One region of the Streptomyces sp. NPDC030296 genome, then DNA from elsewhere that is predicted to be linked to it. Evidence: riboswitches for the same ligand, from Rfam matches in the RefSeq annotation. Region 1 holds a riboswitch; each other region holds the start of a gene.

Region 1 (6,722 bases):
ATATGCAAGATCGATTCCATCGCCACCACTTGCGGCGCAGGGTCTTGGATTCGAAAAGCAAGGCTTGGGGTCGATCGCGCTGCCGTCGTCGATCATGCCACGCGCCGACGAAGCGGCACCGCCGCTGTCCCGCCACGGGGTACATCGCCCCGCGCCGCCCCTCCGGCGACGCCGGCCACTCGAGTGACGCGCTGAACTGCGCACGCATCGATGCGTACGCGCTTCGCCACGCCCTGGCGGTGCTGCCGCAGCCCAAGGCGGCCAACGACCGCTTCGTCCTCGCGGTCGACGTCACCCACTGGCCGCGCCCGGAAGCTCCCGGCAGCCCGGAGCGGCTGTTCTGCCACGTTTACGGACGTCGTGGACGCTCCAGCGACCCAGTCTCGGCCCTGGCGACGTCGCCGAGGTGACCGCTTGAAGCCCCCGCCTCCGGGAGCCTCCCGCGCCCGGAAGTCCTCCGCGTCCGGAAGTCCTCCGCGTCCGGAAGCGCCTCACGCCAGTGAAGCACCCCGCCCCCGGTGCCCGGCCGGTCGTCGCCTCCTCATTAGGCTCCGGCCATGGACGTACTCATCCACCTCTTCGTCGCGCTCCACATCATCGGGATCGCCGCTCTCCTGGGCGGTTTCCTCACCCAGATGAAGGCCATGGGCCAGGGCACCGCCCTCTTCGTCCCCGCCATGCTGCACGGCGCGCTCACCATGTTGATCACCGGAGCGATCCTCGTCGGCCTCAACCAGGCGGACGACCAGCCCGTCAACAACATCAAGATCGGCGTCAAGATGGCGCTGCTGGTCGTGATCCTGGGGCTGGTGTACGTCAAGCGCGACGAGGAGACCGTGGACAAGTCGCTGTTCGGGCTGGTGGGCGCACTCACCATGGCGAACGTCTTCATCGCGGTGCTCTGGACCTGAGCCGGCACGCCTCCCCGCGAACCGGCCGCTCGACGGTTACGCCGGCCGCACCACGCTGTGGATGGAGGACTCGCCGTCGTAGAAGATCGACTCCTCGCGGACGTAGGTGCCCGGCTTCGGGGCGTGGATCATCATGCCGTTGCCGATGTAGAGGCCGACGTGGCCGATGTTGTCGTAGAAGAAGATCAGGTCTCCGGGACGGGCGGCGGGGAGTGAGACGGTCGTACCGGCGTTGACCTGGTCGTAGGTGGTGCGGGGGAGGTCGACGCCGGCGGCCTTCCAGGCGGCCTGGGTGAGGCCGGAGCAGTCGTAGGAGCCGGGACCGGTGGCGCCCCAGACGTACGGCTTGCCGATCTGCGCACGGGCGAAGGCGAGGGCCTTGGCGGCCTTCGTGGCGTAGGTCGAGTCCTCGACCGTCGTCGTGGTCCGGGTGGATGTGGACGGGGAGGTTGAGGCGGAGGTGTCCTGAGGGGCCTCCTGCGTCTCCTGGGGTGACTCGGCCCGTGACTCGGCCGCCGCCTGCTGCCGCGCCAGCTCCTCCGCCTTGCGGTCGGCCTCCTCCTGCTTCCGCTGCTCGATGTCCGCGAGCCTGGCCTTCTCCTCGGCGGTGAGCTGGGAGAGCAGTTCGCGGGCCGCGGCGAGCTTCGCCTGGACCTTGGCCTTGCTGGACTTGAGGGCGTTCTGCGACTCGGTGAGCTGTTCCAGGCCCTCGGACGCCTCCTGGCGCCGCTGCGAGGTCTCCGCCTGCTGCGCGACGTACTCGTCGACGGACTCCTGCTGGCGGTCCGTCAGCCGGTCCATCAACTGGTTCTGGGCGAAGTACTCCTGCGGGTCGTCCGCCAGGAGCAGGGCCGCCGTGTCGGGGGCGGCCGCGCCCGTCCGGTACTGGGCGGCCGCGTACGAACCCAGTTCGCCGCGCGCTTCGTTGAGCTTTTCCGTCCGCTTCGCGACGTCGTCGAGGAGGTTGTCGACCTGTTTCTTCTGCTTTGCGGTCTTCTCCTTGACCGCGTTGTACTTCTCGGTCGCCGTCTCCGCCTGGCGGTAGAGATCGCCTACCTTCTTCTCGATCTCCTCCAGACTCGGCTTGTCGTCGGTCGAAGGGGCGGCGGTGGCCGTCTGGGAGAGCAGGGCCACGGAGGTGAGGGCGGCGGTGGCGAGAGCGGGGGTGCGGATGCCCGCGCGCGTCCGGCCGGCCGGACGCGGCTTGCGGTGCGGCGCCATGGTTCGGCGACTCCTTCCGTAGTCCGCCTACCGAGTTAGCTGTCGGGTTCGGGCGCAAGCTTTCGGAAGGTTTGCCCTACGGCCCTCGCCGCGTACGGCGGTCGGGTCGATTCACCCCAGAGGTCGGTGGGTCCCCGGCTCCGGCTGCCGTGGAGGGGCGCACCGGACTCGGCGGAGGCCGTGCGGCCCGGCGACGTTCGCCGGTTGGGTCGTACGGCCTGACCCAAGACGCTAGCCAACTGGTGTGGTCCGTGTGAAGGTTGATGTTCGATATGCCCGATACGTTTTCGTGACCTTGGCCTCGCGGACACGATAGGTGCTACGTTCGGTCGCTCACCGTGATGGGGTGCGTGCGACCGATGGCCCACGGCTCCACGGGGCGCGGCCCGGAGCGTGCCCACGGACTTCCCGGGGCGGCCCCTCGCTGTCAGTGGGGGCGCCTAGACTCGGAGAGCGATGAGCAGCCTCTTTGACGACAGCTTCCTGGCGGACCTCCAGGCCCCCCGCGGCCGTGACGAGGAGCCCCCGCCGCCGCCCGAGGACGATCATGTGCCGGAGTCGATTCCGGACGATCTGTTCGGCGGGAAGTTCGACGTGCCGCCGGACCGGGACGCCTACTACCGCGACGGCGCCCCACGCCCCGCGATCGACGCGGCCGCCCTCCTGGACGGGCTGAACGAGAACCAGCGCGCGGCCGTCGTGCACGCCGGCTCCCCCCTGCTCATCGTGGCCGGCGCCGGCTCAGGCAAGACCCGCGTGCTCACCCACCGCATCGCCCACCTGCTCGGCGAGCGGAACGTCCATCCGGGCCAGATCCTCGCGATCACCTTCACCAACAAGGCCGCGGGTGAGATGAAGGAGCGTGTCGAGCAGCTCGTCGGGCCGCGGGCGAACGCGATGTGGGTCATGACCTTCCACAGCGCCTGCGTCCGCATCCTGCGCCGCGAGAGCAAGAAGCTGGGCTTCACCTCATCCTTCTCGATCTACGACGCCGCCGACAGCAAGCGCCTGATGGCCCTGGTCTGCCGTGATCTGGACCTCGACCCCAAGCGCTTCCCGCCCAAGTCCTTCAGCGCCAAGATCAGCAACCTGAAGAACGAGCTGATCGACGAGGAGGACTTCGCCGCCCAGGCCACCGACGGCTTCGAGAAGACCCTCGCGCAGGCCTACGCGCTCTACCAGTCCCGCCTCCGCGAGGCGAACGCGCTCGACTTCGACGACCTGATCATGACGACGGTCAATCTGCTGCGCGCCTTCCCGGATGTCGCCGAGCACTACCGCCGTCGTTTCCGTCACGTCCTCGTCGACGAGTACCAGGACACCAACCACGCCCAGTACGCCCTGGTCAGGGAGCTGGTCGGCACCTCCGAGCACCCCGTCGACGTGCCCCCCAGCGAGTACGACATCCAGCCCGCCGAGCTGTGCGTCGTCGGTGACGCCGACCAGTCGATCTACGCCTTCCGCGGCGCGACGATCCGCAACATCCTCCAATTCGAGGAGGACTACCCGAACGCGACGACGATCCTGCTCGAACAGAACTACCGCTCGACGCAGACGATCCTCTCCGCCGCCAACGCCGTCATCGAGCGCAACGAGTCCCGCCGCCCCAAGAACCTGTGGACCAACGCGGGCGCCGGCGCGCAGATCACCGGGTACGTCGCCGACACCGAGCACGACGAGGCCCAGTTCGTCGCCGACGAGATAGACCGCCTCACGGACGCGGGCCACGCGAAGGCCGGGGACGTCGCCGTCTTCTACCGGACCAACGCCCAGTCCCGTGTGTTCGAAGAAGTCTTCATCCGCGTCGGCCTGCCCTACAAGGTCGTCGGCGGCGTCCGCTTCTACGAGCGCAAGGAGGTCCGGGACGTCCTGGCCTACCTGCGTGTTCTCGCCAACCCGGAGGACTCGGTCCCGCTGCGCCGCATCCTGAACGTCCCCAAGCGGGGCATCGGTGACCGTGCCGAGGCGATGATCGACGCCCTCTCCCAGCGCGAGAAGATCAGCTTCCCGCAGGCGCTGAAGCGCGTCGACGAGGCATACGGCATGGCCGCCCGGTCGACGAACGCGGTCAAGCGGTTCAACACGCTGATGGAGGACCTGCGGACCGTCGTCGAGTCCGGCGCAGGTCCCGCGACCGTCCTGGAGGCGGTCCTCGAGCGCACGGGCTATCTGGCCGAGTTGCAGGCGTCCACCGACCCGCAGGACGAGACCCGCATCGAGAACCTCCAGGAACTCGCGGCCGTGGCCCTGGAGTTCGAGCAGGAGGCCGGCGCGGCGGAAGGCGAGGGCGCGACCCCGGCCAGTCTCGCCGAGTTCCTGGAGCGGGTCGCCCTGGTCGCCGACTCCGACCAGATCCCCGACGAGGACGAGGACGGCTCGGGCGTCATCACGCTCATGACCCTCCACACCGCCAAGGGCCTGGAGTTCCCCGTCGTCTTCCTGACGGGCATGGAGGACGGGGTCTTCCCGCACATGCGTGCCCTGGGCCAGACCAAGGAGCTGGAGGAGGAGCGCCGCCTCGCCTACGTCGGCATCACCCGCGCGCGGGAGCGGCTCTATCTCACCCGGTCGTCGATGCGCAGCGCCTGGGGGCAGCCGTCGTACAACCCGCCGTCCCGCTTCCTGGAGGAGATCCCGGCGAGCTACCTGGAGTGGAAGCGCAAGGGCGGCTCCGCGCCGATGTCCTCGGGGCCGGTCGGCGGGATCGCGTCGTCGTTGTCGTCGTCGCGCTCCCGTTCCTCCGCCTCGGGCGCGTCCGGCTTCGCCACCCGTCGCACCAACGAGAAGCCGGTGGTCTCCCTCGCCGTCGGCGACCGCGTCACCCACGACCAGTTCGGCCTCGGCACGGTCATCGCGGTCAAGGGCACGGGGGCCAACGGGGAGGCGACGATCGACTTCGGTGACGCCAAGCCGAAGCGGCTGCTGCTGCGGTACGCGCCGGTGGAGAAGCTGTAGCGACCCGAGGCTCGGTGACGAGCCTCCGCCTCCGGTGACATGACTCGGGCCCCTGCTCAGCAGGGGCCCGGTTGTCGTGTTGGTGCCGGTCGGTGACGGTTACGTCGGGTCCAGTCCGTGGCTGCGCAGCCACGGCAGGGGGTCTATGGCCGAGCCGCCCGCGGGGTGGACCTCGAAGTGCAGGTGCGGGCCGGTCGAGTTGCCCGAGTTGCCCGAGTAGGCGATGACATCGCCGGCCTTGACCGTCGCACCGGAGGCGACCTTGTACGTGGAGAGGTGGCAGTACCAGGTCTCGGTGCCGTCCTTGGCGGTCACGATGACCATGTTGCCGTAGGCCGGGTTCCACTGCGTGCGCACGGTGCCGTCGGTCGCGGCCATCACCGGCGTGCCGTATGAGACGGGGAAGTCGATACCGGTGTGCAGCGACATCCAGTTGACGCCGGACTGCCCGTAGTACGCGCTGAGCCCGTGCTTGGCGACGGGCAGCGCGAACTTCGGCCGCAGCCGCTCCTTGCGGGCCGCCTCGGCCGCCGCCTTCTTCTGCTCCAGCTCCTGCTGGGCCTTCAGGTCGATGCGCTCCTGCGTACGGCTCGCCCGGTCGGCGAAGTCGTCCGCCTCGGCGGACAGGCTCTCCAGCTGGGTGTCGAGCTGGTTGTTGGCGGCGGACGGCTTCACGGCGGTGGCGTCCGACTTGGTGGCCGCCGTCGTCTCCGTCTCGCCTCCACCGATGCCGACCGAGGCCGCCGCGATACCGGCGACACCCATGACGCATGCCGAGGGCACGGCCACCGTCAGCAGGGCGGAACGTTTGGCCGGAGCGCGACGACGTGACCGCGAGGCCGCGCGAGTGGCCGCCCGGCCCGGGCTCGCCGCGGCGGTCGGGGCGGCCTCCTCCTGGTCGTCGAGGAGCGCGGCCCGGCCGTGCTCGAACTCGCCGTCATCGGAGAGGGCTTGATCGTCGTCGTACGGGGCGAGGTGCTCGAAGGTGGCGGTCGCCTGCTGGGCGAACTCCACGGCCTCCGGGGAGGGGTGCTCGTGCGCTTCGGGCACCTCGGGGGCACTGTCGCCGTGGTCGTACGACTCGGCGGCGCCGCCGTCGTGCTCGTCGGCGGCCTGCGCGCCGTCGGTGTTCCACTGCGTGGCGTCGAACACGCCCGTCGCGAAGTGCTGCACCCCGACCCATTGCTGGGTCTGGTCGGCGTCCAACTGATCGTTCTGGCCGAGCTGTTCGGCCTGCAGCCAGCCGCTCGCGTCCCACTGGCCGCTGGCGTCCGGGCCCTGCGACTGGCCCGGGACCTGGGCGAGATGCACGTAACCGGCGGACCAGGACGTCGAGTCGTAGTTGCCCGTGTCGTACGCGGCCTGGTGCTGCGCGGCATACGGGTCGTAGTTCAGCGTCTGGTGGCTGCCCGTGGACCACTGGGAGGCGTCGTAGGAGCCGGTGCCCTCGTCATTGCCGGGAAGGTCACCGAAAAGAGGGTCGGTCTCGAAGGTTCCGGTGGCGTTCGCCTGGGCACCCGTGCCGGAGTCAAAACCAGTGGCGGAGTAATCGCCGTAGGTGGTGAAGTCGCCGTAACCGGCTCCTTGGTGGCCGTACGACGCGTAGTGCGCCGGGTCGGCATCGGAGGCCGGAGC
Region 2 (6,722 bases), on a different contig from region 1:
GTACCCGGCGGAGACCACCACGAGGCCCTGCACACCGTGTTCACCGCACTCGGCGACGACCTCGGGGACCTGCGCGGCGGGGACGGCCACGACGGCGAGGTCGACGGGGCCCTCGATGTCACGGACGGAGGGGTAGGCCGGAACGCCGTCCAGCTCCTTCTCCCGGACGGCCCTGTTCACCGCGTGGAGCCGGCCCGCGAAGCCGGCGTTCCGGAGGTTGGCGAGCACGCTGCGGCCCACTCCGCCCGGTGTGCGCCCGGCGCCGATGACGGCGACCGAGCCGGGGGCGAGGAGCCGCTGCACCGATCTGGCCTCGGCCCGCTGCTCCCGGGCGCGCTGCACGGCGAGGGAGCGGTCGGTGGGCTCCAGGCCGAACTCCAGGCGTACGACGCCGTCCTCGAAGCTGCGCTTCTGCTGGTACCCGGCGTCGGTGAACACCTTGATCATCTTGGTGTTGGCGGGCAGCACCTCGGCGGCGAAGCGCCGGATGCCGCGCTCGCGGGCGACGGCGGCGATGTGTTCGAGGAGGGCGGAGGCGACGCCGCGGCCCTGGTGGGCGTCCTGGACGAGGAAGGCGACCTCGGCCTCGTCGGCGGGGGCCGAGGCGGGCATTCCGTCGGGGCCGATCCGGTCATAGCGTACGGTGGCGATGAACTCGCCGCCGACGGTGGCGGCGAGACCCACCCGATCCACGAAGTCGTGGTGCGTGAAGCGGTGGACGTCCTTGGCGGACAGGCGAGGGTACGGCGCGAAGAAGCGGTAGTACTTCGACTCGTCGGAGACCTGCTCGTAGAAGCTGACCAGACGCTCGGCGTCATCAACGGTGATGGGCCGGACGCGTGCGGTGCCGCCGTCGCGCAGCACCACGTCGGCCTCCCAGTGGGCGGGGTACTCGTGCCGGTCCGACGAGGTCTGCATGGGCCCCAGAGTACGGCTCGCGTCCGACGACGGCGCGGGGCAGTCTGGGGAATCACGACAGCCGGTGCGCGGTCAGGCCGTGGGCCCGTTCCGGTGACGCTTCACGATATGGGAAACTGGTCTAGACAACCCGGTCTAGACCTCTTCGAGGTACCCGAGACACACCTGAAGGGCAGCATCACATGGCTGAGCGCCGCGTCAACGTCGGCTGGGCCGAGGGCCTCCACGCCCGCCCCGCTTCCATCTTCGTCCGGGCCGCCACGGCCTCCGGTATCCCCGTGACGATCGCCAAGGCCGACGGCAACCCCGTCAACGCCGGTTCCATGCTGGCGGTCCTGGGCCTGGGCGCCCAGGGCGGCGAGGAGGTCGTCCTCGCCTCCGACGCCGAGGGCGCGGACGCCGCGCTCGACCGTCTGGCGAAGCTCGTCGCCGAGGGCCTCGAGGAGCTCCCCGAGACGGTCTGACCCACGCGGCAGCGGCCGGAAGGCCACTCGCGGCAGCACTGAAGGGCTCGTCCGATTTATCGGGCGAGCCCTTCGCATTTCCCTGGGCAGAGGGGTCGGATAAATCTGTCCGCGACGTCGTTAAATCCGTCCGCGGGCAGCAGAAATTACGCCCCTCGAATTCATACCTTCTTTGTATACGGCCCTCGTGTTAATGCCGCAGACTCGGCGTGTTTACGGGGTGTTGCGAAGTCCTCACACGGTCCGGTCGGTCGGGACGCTCCGGCGTCGCGGGCCGGCCGGGAAAGCGCAGCCGGTGCGCCGAGGTGGCCCGCTCGGTGTGCAGAGCGGTGATCGTCCGCGCGCGCTCGCTGTCACCGCGGGCCACGGCGTCCACGATGCCGCCGTGCTCGGCCCAGGACTCCACGGGGTTGGCCGGCGCCTCGACCGCGTACATCCAGGCGATCTTGTGCCGTAGCTGGGCGAGCGTCGAGGTCAGGGCAGGGCTCCCGGAGGCCTGGGCGAGCGTCTCGTGGAACCAGCCGCCCAGGGAGCGCAGATCCTCGCTGTTGCCCCGCCTGGCCCGCTCCTGGCCCAGCCTGACCAGGCCGCGCAGGACCTTCAGGTGCGCCTCCGTGCGGCGCTGGGCGGCGCGGGCGGCGCCGAGGGGCTCGAGCAGCATGCGCATCTCCAGCAGGTCGGATGCCTCCTGCTCGGTCGGCTCGGCGACGCACGCGCCCGCGTGCCTGCGGGTCACCACGAAGCCCTCGGCCTCCAGCGTGCGCAGTGCCTCGCGCACGGGGACGCGGCTCACGCCGTAGCGGCGGGCGAGCAGTTCCTCGGTGAGGCGGCTGCCGCGCTCGTAGACACCCGCGACGATGTCATCACGGATCGCCGTGCATACCGAGTGCGCCGGAATACGCATGACCGACCTCCGCCTTAATCCCCGTGAAACGTCATTGATTGACGTGTGTTCAGCTGACTCTATTGCAGCGGGCCGGAATTTCCGATGGCGGGCCGGAATCCATGGATATTTTTTGGACAGCGGGTACGCCGCAACAAGGAAAGCCCCGGCTCGGTGAGCCGGGGCCTCCTGAAGCGGTGAGGCTTTCGTCAGACGTTCACGCCGTGCGAGCGCAGGTACGCGACAGGGTCGATGTCCGAGCCGTACTCGGCCGTCGTGCGGGCCTCGAAGTGCAGGTGCGGGCCGGTGACGTTGCCGGTCGCCCCGGAGAGGCCGATCTGCTGGCCGGGGGTGACCGTCTGGCCGACGGAGACGCTGATGGACGACAGGTGGCCGTACTGGGTGAACGTGCCGTCGTTCATCTTGATCACGACGTTGTTGCCGTACGCGCCGCCCCAGCCGGCCTCGACGACGGTGCCGGCGCCCACGGCGTGGACGGGCGTGCCGGAGGCGGCGTGGAAGTCGACACCGGTGTGGCTGCCGGAGGACCAGACGGCGCCGCCCGACTTGTAGCCGGTGGAGATGTAGGAGCCGGTGATGGGAGAGACGTACGCGTTCAGGCGCTCGCGCTCGGCGGCGCGGGCGGCACGTGCCTTGATCTCCTCGCGCTCCTCGGCGGCGGCGCGCTCCTGCTTCGCCTTCTCGGCGGCGGCCTTGCGGGCCTCCTCCTGCGCCTTCTGCTTGACGGCGGCCACCTCGGCGGCCTGCTGCTGAGCGGCCGCCTGGGCGTCGACCTGCTCGGCGACCGTGTCACCGAGGACGATGATCTGGTTCAGCCCCGTCTGCTCGGGGGCGGGCTCCGCTGCGAGCGCCGGGACGGCGACGGTGCCGACGACACCGGTGGTGGTGAGAGCGGCGACGCCCACGGTCCTCGTGGTCGTGCGCTTCACGCGGCCGGGACGGCGGTGCTTCCCGGGAGCGCGGGTGAACGCCATGGAGTGGCTGATCCTTTCCTTCCCTCTCGCCTACCGGGTTAGCTGACGGGTTCGGAGCAGGAAGGTCTCCTACGGACACCCCTCGTTTCGCGAAGCTCGCGAAGGGCACCCGATTCACCCCAGGGACTGCGGTGGGTCCCCGGCTCCCCTGGCTCGCGCCGTGGGGGACTCGGCGATGACTGTCCGGTGCCGCGGGTGCGGCGAACTGCTGGCGAACAGCCGGACCGACGCTAAGCGGGCCGCCTCCGAAATAACAAACGCATCACGGGTTTTGAGGCATACGCCACAGGTCAGACGTGCAACCTCCCCCATCAATGCGAGCAATACGGGCAAACAGGGGCCCCGGTGACACTTCCGTCACCGGGGCCCCTCGTCGGCCTGCCCGCCCGCGAGCCGGTTGCCCTCGGCTTCTACTCGGCGGGTACGACGGTGACTTCGCCGATCCCGAGGGCCCTGACCGGCTCCTCGATCTGCGCGGCGTCACCGACGAGGACGGTCACCAGACGGTCCACCGGGAAGGCGCTCACGACGGCCGCGGTGGCCTCCACGGTGCCGGTGGCGGCGAGCTGTCGGTACAGCGTCGACTGGTAGTCGTCCGGCAGGTGTTGCTCGACCTGGTCGGCCAGGGTGCTCGCCACGGCGGCTGCCGTCTCGAACTTGAGAGGGGCGACCCCGACGAGGTTCTGCACGGCGACGTCCCGCTCGGCGTCGGTCAGGCCCTCGGCGGCGAGGGTGCGCAGCACCGTCCACAGGTCGTCGAGCGCCGGACCGGTGTTCGGTGTGTCCACGGAACCGCTGATGGCGAGCATCGAGACACCGGAGCCGTCGGGCGCGGAGCGCAGCACCTGGCCGAACGCGCGCACGCCGTAGGTGTAGCCCTTCTCCTCGCGCAGGACGCGGTCCAGGCGGGAGGTGAGGGTGCCGCCGAGGCAGTAGGTGCCGAGCACCTGGGCCGGCCACACCCGGTCGTGCCGGTCGACGCCCACGCGGCCGATGAGCAGCTGCGTCTGGACGGCGCCGGGACGGTCCACGATGACCACGCGCCCGGTGTCGTCGGCGCTCACCGCCGGCATGGTGCGGGGCTTGGCCGGGGAGCCCGTCCAGGCGCCCAGGGTGTCGCCGAGCACCGCGTCGAGGTCGACGCCGGTGAGGTCGCCGACGATCACGGCGGTGGCCGTCGCCGGGCGGACGTGCCGCTCGTAGAAGGCGCGTACGGCGGCGGAGTCGATGCTCGCCACGGTCTCCTCGGTGCCCTGGCGGGGGCGGGACATGCGGGAGTCCGCCGGGAACAGCTGCTTGGAGAGCTCCTTCGCGGCCCGGCGGCCCGGGTTCGCGGTCTCGTGCGGGATCTCGTCGAGCCGGTTGGCCACGAGCCGCTCGATCTCACTGTCCGCGAACGCGGGGGCCCGCAGGGCGTCGGCGAGCAGACCGAGCGCCTTGCCCAGCCGCGACACGGGCACTTCGAGGGAGAGGCGGACGCCGGGGTGGTCGGCGTGCGAGTCGAGGGTGGCGCCGCAGCGCTCCAGCTCGGCGGCGAACTCCTCGGCGGAGTGCTTGTCGGTGCCCTCGGAGAAGGCCCTCGTCATGATCGTGGCGACGCCGTCGAGTCCGGCGGGCTCGGCGTCGAGGGGGGCGTCGAGGAGAACCTCGACGGCGACGACCTGCTGGCCGGGGCGGTGACAGCGGAGCACCGTCAGGCCGTTGTCCAGGGTGCCGCGCTCGGGCGCCGGGAACGCCCAGGGCCTGGCCTCGCCGGCCTGGGGCTGCGGGTGGAAGTCCATGGTCGCGAGCTCGGTCACTTCGCCGACTCCTCGTTCTCGTCGGTGGTCGCGTCGGCGTCCGTCGCCGCGCTCTCGGCCTCGTCGTCGGCGTCGTCGACGGGTTCGTAGACGAGCACCGCGCGGTTGTCGGGCCGCAGGCGGGCCTTGGCGACCTCCTGGACCTCCTCGGCGGTCACGTCGAGTACCCGGTCGACGGCGGTGAGGGCGAGCTTGGGGTCACCGAACAGGACCGCGAAGCGGCACAGTTCGTCGGCGCGGCCCGCGACCGTGCCGAGCCGGTCCAGCCACTCGCGCTCCAACTGGGCGTGGGCGCGCTCCATCTCCTCGGCCGTGGGGCCCTCCGCGGCGAACCGGGCGAGCTCCTCGTCGACGGCGGCCTCGATGACGGGCACCTCGACGTCGCCGGAGGTCTTGACGTCCATCCAGGCCAGGGACGGGGCGCCGGCCAGGCGCAGCAGACCGAACCCGGCCGTCACCGCCGTGCGGTCGCGGCGCACGAGCCGGTTGTAGAGGCGGGAGGACTCGCCGCCGCCGAGGATGGCGAGGGCCAGGTCGGCCGCGTCGCACGCGCGTGTGCCGTCCTCCGGGAGGCGGTAGGCGGCCATCAGCGCACGCGCGGGCACCTTCTCCTCGACGACCTCGCGGTGCTGCTCGCCGATGACGTCGGGCAGGCCGCCGTCACGCGGCTGCGGCTTGCCGTCGTAGGACGGGATGGAGCCGAAGTACTTCTCGATCCAGGCGAGGGTCTGCTCCGGGTCGATGTCGCCGACGACCGAGAGGACGGCGTTGTTCGGGGCGTAGTACGTCCGGAAGAACTGGCGGGCGTCCTCCAGGCTGGCCGCCTCCAGGTCCTCCATGGAGCCGATCGGGGTGTGCCGGTAGGGGTGGCCCTCCGGGTAGGCGAGCCGGAAGATCCGCTCGAACGCGGTGCCGTACGGCACGTTGTCGTAGCGCTGCCGACGCTCGTTCTTGACGACGTCCCGCTGGTTGTCCAGGTTCTTCTGGTCCAGCGCGAACAGCAGGCTGCCCATGCGGTCGGCCTCCAGCCACAGCGCGAGCTCCAGCTGATGGGCGGGCATCGTCTCGAAGTAGTTGGTGCGCTCCCAGCTGGTGGTGCCGTTGAGCGAGCCGCCGGCGCCCTGGACCAGCTCGAAGTGGCCGTTGCCCGAGACCTGCTTGGAGCCCTGGAACATCAGGTGCTCGAAGAGGTGGGCGAGGCCGGTGCGGCCCTCGACCTCGTGGCGGGAACCGACGTCGTACCAGAGGCACACCGCGGCGACCGGGGTCAGGTGGTCCTCGGAGAGCACCACGCGCAGGCCGTTGTCCAGGCGGTGCTCCTTCACTGTCAGGCCTTCGGAGCCTGCCTCGGCTGTGGCCGTGTGACCCATGGGCATGTACGTCCCTTCGATGGCGAGCGCGGTCACTGGAACCGCGGTTGTCCTGCCGGTCCTGCCACTGTATGCAAGCGTGCGGACGCCCGGCGAAGTTCCCGGAGCCCGTACGCCGACGGCGAGAACGCCTTACGCCGAGAGCGAGAAACCCCGTATGCCGGGAGCGGGACCGCCGGTGGTCGCCGACGGGCAGTGGTTAAGGTCGGCGCACGCGGTTGACGCGGTGGCGCCGGGCACCCGCCCCGGCGGGGAATGCCGGGTCGAGTCCGGGTTGTCAGTGCGGCAGTCCA
Region 3 (6,722 bases), on a different contig from region 1:
CCCCATAAGGGACGTACGTCCTGTACATTTTTTGCAGAAGTCGATCAGAGGAGACTCCCATGCCCGCGAACCGCCCGTCGGCCCGCCATGTGCTCCCCGAATTCACCGAACGCACAGGCACGGGTCACCGAACGATGGATCCGTATGCCAAGTTGCTGGAGGAGCGGATCGTGTTCCTCGGGACACAGATCGACGACACGTCGGCGAACGACGTGATGGCACAGTTCATGCACCTGGAGTACCAGTCCCCGGAGCGGGACATCTGCCTGTACATCAACTCCCCCGGCGGCTCGTTCAGCGCGATGACGGCGATCTACGACACGATCCGGTTCGTCACCTGCGACGTGGAGACCGTCTGCCTCGGCCGGGCGGGGGCATCCGCCGCGGTGCTGCTGGCGGCGGGCACCCCGGGCAAGCGATCCGTGCTGCCGGGCGCACAGGTGGTGATCCATCAGCCGGCGCCGGCCGAGCCGGTCACCGGGCAGGCGAGCGATCTGGCGATCCAGGCCGCGGAACTGATGCGCAACCGCCGGCGGCTGGAGGAGATGCTCGTACGGCACACCGGGCAGAGCCACGAACGGATCAGCGGCGACATCGAGCGGGACAAGATCCTCGACGCGCACGGAGCCGTGGAGTACGGCCTGGCCGACCGGATCGTGCCGAGCCGCGAGGGCTCACGGGCGCTCCCCGGCTCGAGGTGAGCCGCCGATGCTCCCACCCGAACTGCCGCCGTTGCCCGCGCTGACGCGCGCCGAGGCGGAGTTGATCGACCGTTATCTGGACGTGGTCGACCTGCTGGGCCGGATCAACCCGGCCCGCCCCGGCGACACATATCGCGGGCTGCGGGCCGCGCAGGCCCTCGTCGGCAGAGCGACGGCGCTGCGCGACGCGCTCGAACTGATGCACGCGCGCGGTGAGAACGAGCTGCACGCCTCCACCCTGGCCCGTGCCCTGCGGGTCCTGGACGGGGAACGGCGGGCGGCCCGGGTCACCCTTCCGCCGGAACCCGAGGACTCCCCCGCGTGACCCCGAGGCCCCCCGCCTGAACCGATCGGGCGTCGTCCGCCGTACTACTGACGGACCCTCCGGTCCGGGTTTCGACCCACCGGACGGCCTATCCGGAACAACCCAACGGCCCACCCGCCCTCAGAATCGCCGGAGTTGCGCATCATGCCTGCAAGAGTGCCGGAATCCACCATTCCATTGCTGGTGCGGACACCCTCGACTCTGTGGACAGAACGACTGAAAAGGGTCTGTCCACCCGAACGGGCGAGTGGTGAGTAACACCACAAATCCCTGATTCTGTTGGGATTTTCGGACTTCCGTGCGCCAAGATCCCTTCCTGACGACAAGCCCCCGCCGCAGCGGCGGGGCGATCCGGGCGGACGCCGAGTCCTGCCGCCGTCCGGATGACCGGTCGACAGGAGTGGATCGGCAGGAGTGGAGGACCCAAGCACGACGGGTCGCCGGGACGGTCACGCCATGACCGGGTCGAGCAGCCCTTGGGGTGAAGCCGCGTCAGCGGCCGGGCAACTTCGCCAGCCCGAATCCGACAGGTCATCCTTCACAGGCGGCTGACGAAGGGTTGCGCATGTCTGCGCTCAATCGTGTCCCGTCGCTGTTGACCCGGGCCGGCACGGCGTCGGCTCTGACCATCGCCGCCGTCGGCGGCAGCATCGTGGTCCCGGGGGTCGCATCGGACGCCGAGGCCGCCTCAGTGGCGTCGAAGGCACTTCAGGTCGCGGCTTCCAAGAAGGGCTCCCCTTACAGGTACGGCGCGACGGGCCCCGGCAGGTTCGACTGCTCGGGACTGACGCTCTACTCGTTCAAGAAGGCGGGCAAGAAGCTGCCCCGTACTGCCCAGCAGCAGTACAACAAGACGAAGCACATCTCCGCGAGCAGCCGCAAGCTCGGAGACCTCGTCTTCTTCCACTCGGGATCGAACGTGTACCACGTCGGTATCTACGCGGGGAAGGGAAAGATCTGGCACTCGCCGAAGACGGGTGACGTCGTGCGACTGCAGAAGATCTGGACGAAGAGCGTCTGGTACGGCCGGGTCCGCTGACCCGTCGGAGGGCGGCCGGACCACCGGCCGCCCTCTCGGTCGTGCCCGGCCGCCCTCTCGGTCGTGCCCGGCCGCCCCCAGAGGCGCCCCCGGGCGCCTCTGGGCCCCCGGCCGCTCCCAGGCCGCTCCCCGACTGCGCCCGAACCCTCTTTCGCCTCGCCCGCAGGCGTGACACGGGCCCGGATGGTTACTCGTACAGCCATGGCCGACGAACGCATCAGCCCCGCTCGCAACGAGACGCCTCTCGAGCGGGCCGACCGCAACTTCTCCGAGTTGCTGCAGGAGCTGCGGGTCACCCAGACGGGGGTGCAGATCCTCTTCGCATTCCTGCTGACGCTGGCCTTCACCCCGCGATTTCCGGACCTGGACTCGTTCCAGCGCGCCACGTACGTCACCACACTGCTGCTGGCGGTCCTCGCGGCGGCCCTCTTCACCGCCCCGGCCGCCCTGCACCGCTCGCTGTTCCAGCAGAACGCCAAGCCCACCATCGTCCGGGTCTCGTCCCGGCTGGCCGGTGTCGGCCTGGGGGTGCTGATGCCGGCCTTCGCGGGGTCGGTCCTGCTCGTCGTGGACGTGACACTCGGCCGGGCCGCGGGCCTCACCGCCGGCGGTGGCACGCTCGTCGGCTGTCTGCTGCTGTGGGGCCTGCTCCCGAGGCTGGTGGGGCGCTCCGTCCGCGGGAACCGCACGCCCTCCGCGCCGCGCCCCGGCGGGACGGTCCCTGCCCAGGGGCGGGACTCCGTCAGGGCTCCTGCGGACCGCCTGCCCTGACCGGCTGCACGGGGACGGCCCACGGAAGCTCGATCGCCACCGTCTTGCCGCCCTCCCGCGTGGGTCTGACGCTCAGCCGCCCGCCGCACTCGGCGGTCAGCCAGCGGATGATGACCATGCCCCGCCCGTTGTCCTGCTGTACGGCGGCGGGCAGGCGTTTCGGGAAGCGCGGATGGCTGTCGGTGACGCCGATGTGCAGATGCTCGTCACGGTCGAGGACGAGGTCCACGGTGAACGTGGGTGACTGACCGAAGGTGTGCTGAACGGCGTTGGTGGCGAGTTCGGACACGATCAGGCGCACGGTGTCCGCGATGTCCGTGTCGCTCGGCAGGCCCCATTCGGCCAGCACGGTGGCGACGTATCTCCGGGCCGCGGACACCGAGGCGGGATCGCTCGGCAGAGTGACGGATGCTTCCAGGTGATCTGCCATGGCGGTGCGTCCCTTTCCCACGGGACCGATGTCCGACTGGGAGCGGATGATTCGAGTACGGTCCCGGACTGGTGCTTCGCGCCAGACTGCCACTACCTGGGCCGTCACGGGTGGCGATCCACCAAGATATGCATATATCTGTCGCTCGAAGCGGTGAACTCTCCGACGGCCGACCGTATTCGAGGGGCCCCTCGGGCCATCCTCTACCGTCACCCGACTTCGCGCGCCGGGCGGAAGGAGACACCCATGCAGTACGGTCCGGCGGTGCGCCGCCGCAAGCTCGGCGCCGAGTTGCGCCTCCTGCGCACCCGCGTCGGCATCACCAGCATCGAGGCCGCCCGTCTCGTGGGCTGGCACCAGTCGAAGGTGAGCCGCATCGAGACGGGTGCCAGCGGGGTGAAACCCGCGGACGTCCACCGACTGCTGGACGCCTACGCGATCGACGACACCGAGTTACGCGAACTGCTGATGGCGCTGGCGGGCTCCGAGGACGGGGGCGGACGGCACAACTGGTGGCACGCGTACCGAGGGGTGCTGCCGCCGACGTACCGGGACTTCATCAGTCTGGAGTCGCAGGCGAGCGGGATGCGTACCCTGGAGACCTCGGTCGTGCCGGGTCTGCTGCAGATCCCCGAGTACGCCCGAGCGGTGACACGGGCCGCGGTGGAGGGGCTGGAAGACGACAAACTCGACGCTCTCGTGGAAGTGCGGCTCGCGCGGCAGGACGTTCTGCGCGGACGTCCACCGATGGAGCTGAGCGCCGTGCTCGACGAGGGCGTTCTGCGGCGTGAGGTCGGCGGGCCCGAGGTCATGGCCCGTCAGCTGGAGCAGTTGGTCGAAGCGGCGCGTCTGCCTCAAGTGAGGCTGCAGGTGCTGCCGTTCACTGCCGGGGCACACATCGGCATCACCGGTCCTTTCGTAATCTTCTCATTTCGGAGCACGTCCGATCTGGACGTGGTTGTTCTCGACCACTTGACGAGTAGCCTCTACCTCGAACGGAAAGAAGACCTCAAGGCTTATGTCGAGGCCTTCAACACCCTTCAGATCCACGCCCTTTCGCCCGAGGACTCGTTGGATTACATCGCCGGACTGGCTCAGGGCTAGCTTCCGGCGCGTAAGGAGGCACCATGTCAGCTCTGCCTCGGAACGTACCCACCAGTACCGCACTACGCGGTGTGCGGTGGCTGCGCAGCAGCCGCAGCACGGGGATGAACAACTGTGTGGAAACGGCCCGTCCCGGGTCCGGCCGGCTGGCCGGACTGGTGGCCGTGCGCGACTCGAAGAACACGGCGGGGCCCGCCCTGCTGTTCACCCCCGAGGCATGGGAGGGATTCGTCACCACGCTTCGGTGAGCACCACCGACCGCACCACCGGTTCCGCTTCTGGCGACGCACGGCCGCGACGCCGACTCACGGTCGCGTATCGCCGATGATTCCCACGGCTCGGTCGATCTGCCCCTCGGTGAGATCCGCCCGGGCGGTCAATCGCAGCCTCGAGATGCCGTCGGGCACGGACGGTGGGCGGAAACAGCCGACGGCGAGACCCGCCGCCCGGCAGTCCGCCGCCCACCGCACCGCCTGATCCGGAGACGGCGCCCGTACGGACACCACGGCGGCGTCGGGCCGCACCGCTTCATGGCCCGACGCCGTCAGCCGTGTGTGCAGCGCCCGCGCCACCTCACGGGCCCGGGCCGCCCGCTCCGGCTCACGGCGCAGCAGCCTGAGCGCGGCGAGGGCGGCGCCCGTCGCCGCCGGGGCGAGCCCGGTGTCGAAGATGAACGTCCGGGCCGCGTTGACCAGGTGGTCGATCACCTTCGCCGGTCCGAGGACGGCACCGCCCTGGCTGCCCAGCGACTTCGACAGGGTGACCGTCACGACGACATCGGGTGCTCCGGCGAGCCCCGCCGCGTGCGGCGCGCCCCTGCCGCCGTCGCCGAGGACACCGAGCCCGTGGGCGTCGTCCACGACGAGACCGGCGCCGTACGCGCGGCACGCCTCGGCCAGCCCGGCCAGCGGGGCGGCGTCGCCGTCCACCGAGAACACCGTGTCGGAGACCGCGATCGCGGGCCCCTTGGCCGTGCCGAGCGCCTTGCGGACCGCGTCCGGGTCGGCGTGCTCGACGACCTGCGTGGTCCCGCGGGCCAGTCGGCAGCCGTCGATCAGGGAGGCGTGGTTGCCCGCGTCGGACACGACCAGCGAGCCGTGCGGGGCGAGCGCGGTGACGGCGGCGAGGTTGGCGGCGTAGCCGGAGGAGAAGACGAGGGCGGCCTCGAAGCCGCAGAAGGCGGCCAGTTCGCGCTCCAGTTCGCCGTGGAGTTCGGTGGTGCCGGTGACCAGCCGGGAGCCGGTCGCCCCGCCGCCCCAGGTGCGTGCCGCCTCGGCCGCGCCCTCGATGATCTCGGGGTGGTGGGCCAGCCCCAGGTAGTCGTTGCTCGCGAGGTCGAGCAGGGGCGAGTCGGCGGGGCGGGGGCGCAGGGTCCGTACGAGCCCGGCGCGGCGGCGCGCCGACGCCTGCTCGTCGATCCAGCCGAACGCCATGAGTCCTCCGGGGGTCGCGTGGGCAGCCCTCGGCGCCGGTGCTGTCATCGGGCAGCGCGGCAGGGGCTTTTGTAGGCAGTGCACAGACACTAACGGGACGGCCGGTCGCCCACGATGTGGCGATACCCACACGTCGATCCGACTCTGTTGTCCGAAGTCTCCTTGGCCGGGAGCGGTCCGGTAGGACAGGATCGGCTCTCATGGACCTGCTGAACACGCTGGTGGACAAGGGGCTCCGGCGCGAGCCGCTGAGCCGTGCCGAGGCGCTCGCCGTTCTCGGCACCTCCGACGACGACCTGCTCGACGTGGTGGCCGCGGCCGGAAAGGTGCGCAGGCACTGGTTCGGGCGACGAGTGAAACTGAACTATCTCGTCAACCTGAAGTCCGGGCTGTGTCCCGAGGACTGCTCGTACTGCTCCCAGCGGCTCGGCTCGACGGCCGGGATCCTCAAGTACACCTGGCTGAAGCCCGAGGAGGCGTCGAAGGCCGCCGCGGCCGGTCTCGCCGGCGGCGCCAAGCGGGTGTGTCTGGTGGCGTCCGGGCGCGGCCCGACGGACCGTGACGTCGACCGGGTCGCGGGCACCATCAAGGCCATCAAGGAGGAGAACGAGGGCGTCGAGGTGTGCGCCTGTCTGGGTCTGCTCTCCGACGGTCAGGCCGAACGGCTGCGCGAGGCGGGCGCGGACGCCTACAACCACAACCTCAACACGTCGGAGTCGACGTACGGGGAGATCACGACCACCCACACGTACGCCGATCGGGTGGACACCGTGCAGAAGGCGCACGCGGCGGGTCTGTCGGCGTGCTCCGGTCTGATCGCGGGCATGGGCGAGACCGACGAGGACCTCGTCGACGTCGTCTTCTCGCTGCGTGAACTGGACCCGGACTCGGTGCCGGTCAACTTCCTGATCCCGTTCGA

What was found. A riboswitch is a leader RNA that binds a small molecule or an ion and turns the genes downstream of it on or off. The one in region 1 is predicted to bind cyclic di-AMP.
Region 2: another riboswitch for cyclic di-AMP. It lies ahead of ACZ4Z3_RS18795 (M23 family metallopeptidase); the one in region 1 lies ahead of ACZ4Z3_RS08960 (C40 family peptidase).
Region 3: another riboswitch for cyclic di-AMP. It lies ahead of ACZ4Z3_RS17585 (C40 family peptidase); the one in region 1 lies ahead of ACZ4Z3_RS08960 (C40 family peptidase).

The regions. Positions count from the first base shown of each region.
Region 1 covers NZ_JBVICQ010000003.1:194,739-201,460, forward strand. The annotation lists partial or broken gene ACZ4Z3_RS08950 (transposase) at 174-377, shown strand; gene ACZ4Z3_RS08955 (hypothetical protein) at 558-911, shown strand; gene ACZ4Z3_RS08960 (C40 family peptidase) at 948-2,132, opposite strand; cyclic di-AMP (ydaO/yuaA leader) riboswitch at 2,142-2,316, opposite strand; gene pcrA (DNA helicase PcrA) at 2,589-5,087, shown strand; gene ACZ4Z3_RS08970 (M23 family metallopeptidase) at 5,187-6,722, opposite strand, start outside.
Region 2 covers NZ_JBVICQ010000006.1:131,801-138,522, reverse strand. The annotation lists gene ACZ4Z3_RS18810 (bifunctional acetate--CoA ligase family protein/GNAT family N-acetyltransferase) at 1-918, opposite strand, end outside; gene ACZ4Z3_RS18805 (HPr family phosphocarrier protein) at 1,101-1,382, shown strand; gene ACZ4Z3_RS18800 (GntR family transcriptional regulator) at 1,573-2,286, opposite strand; gene ACZ4Z3_RS18795 (M23 family metallopeptidase) at 2,475-3,260, opposite strand; cyclic di-AMP (ydaO/yuaA leader) riboswitch at 3,273-3,445, opposite strand; gene ACZ4Z3_RS18790 (M16 family metallopeptidase) at 3,671-5,059, opposite strand; gene ACZ4Z3_RS18785 (M16 family metallopeptidase) at 5,056-6,429, opposite strand.
Region 3 covers NZ_JBVICQ010000005.1:484,251-490,972, forward strand. The annotation lists gene ACZ4Z3_RS17575 (ATP-dependent Clp protease proteolytic subunit) at 60-701, shown strand; gene ACZ4Z3_RS17580 (hypothetical protein) at 709-1,026, shown strand; cyclic di-AMP (ydaO/yuaA leader) riboswitch at 1,390-1,588, shown strand; gene ACZ4Z3_RS17585 (C40 family peptidase) at 1,592-2,065, shown strand; gene ACZ4Z3_RS17590 (DUF6328 family protein) at 2,267-2,836, shown strand; gene ACZ4Z3_RS17595 (ATP-binding protein) at 2,808-3,266, opposite strand; gene ACZ4Z3_RS17600 (helix-turn-helix domain-containing protein) at 3,513-4,370, shown strand; gene ACZ4Z3_RS17605 (DUF397 domain-containing protein) at 4,394-4,618, shown strand; gene ACZ4Z3_RS17610 (8-amino-7-oxononanoate synthase) at 4,676-5,803, opposite strand; gene bioB (biotin synthase BioB) at 6,004-6,722, shown strand, end outside.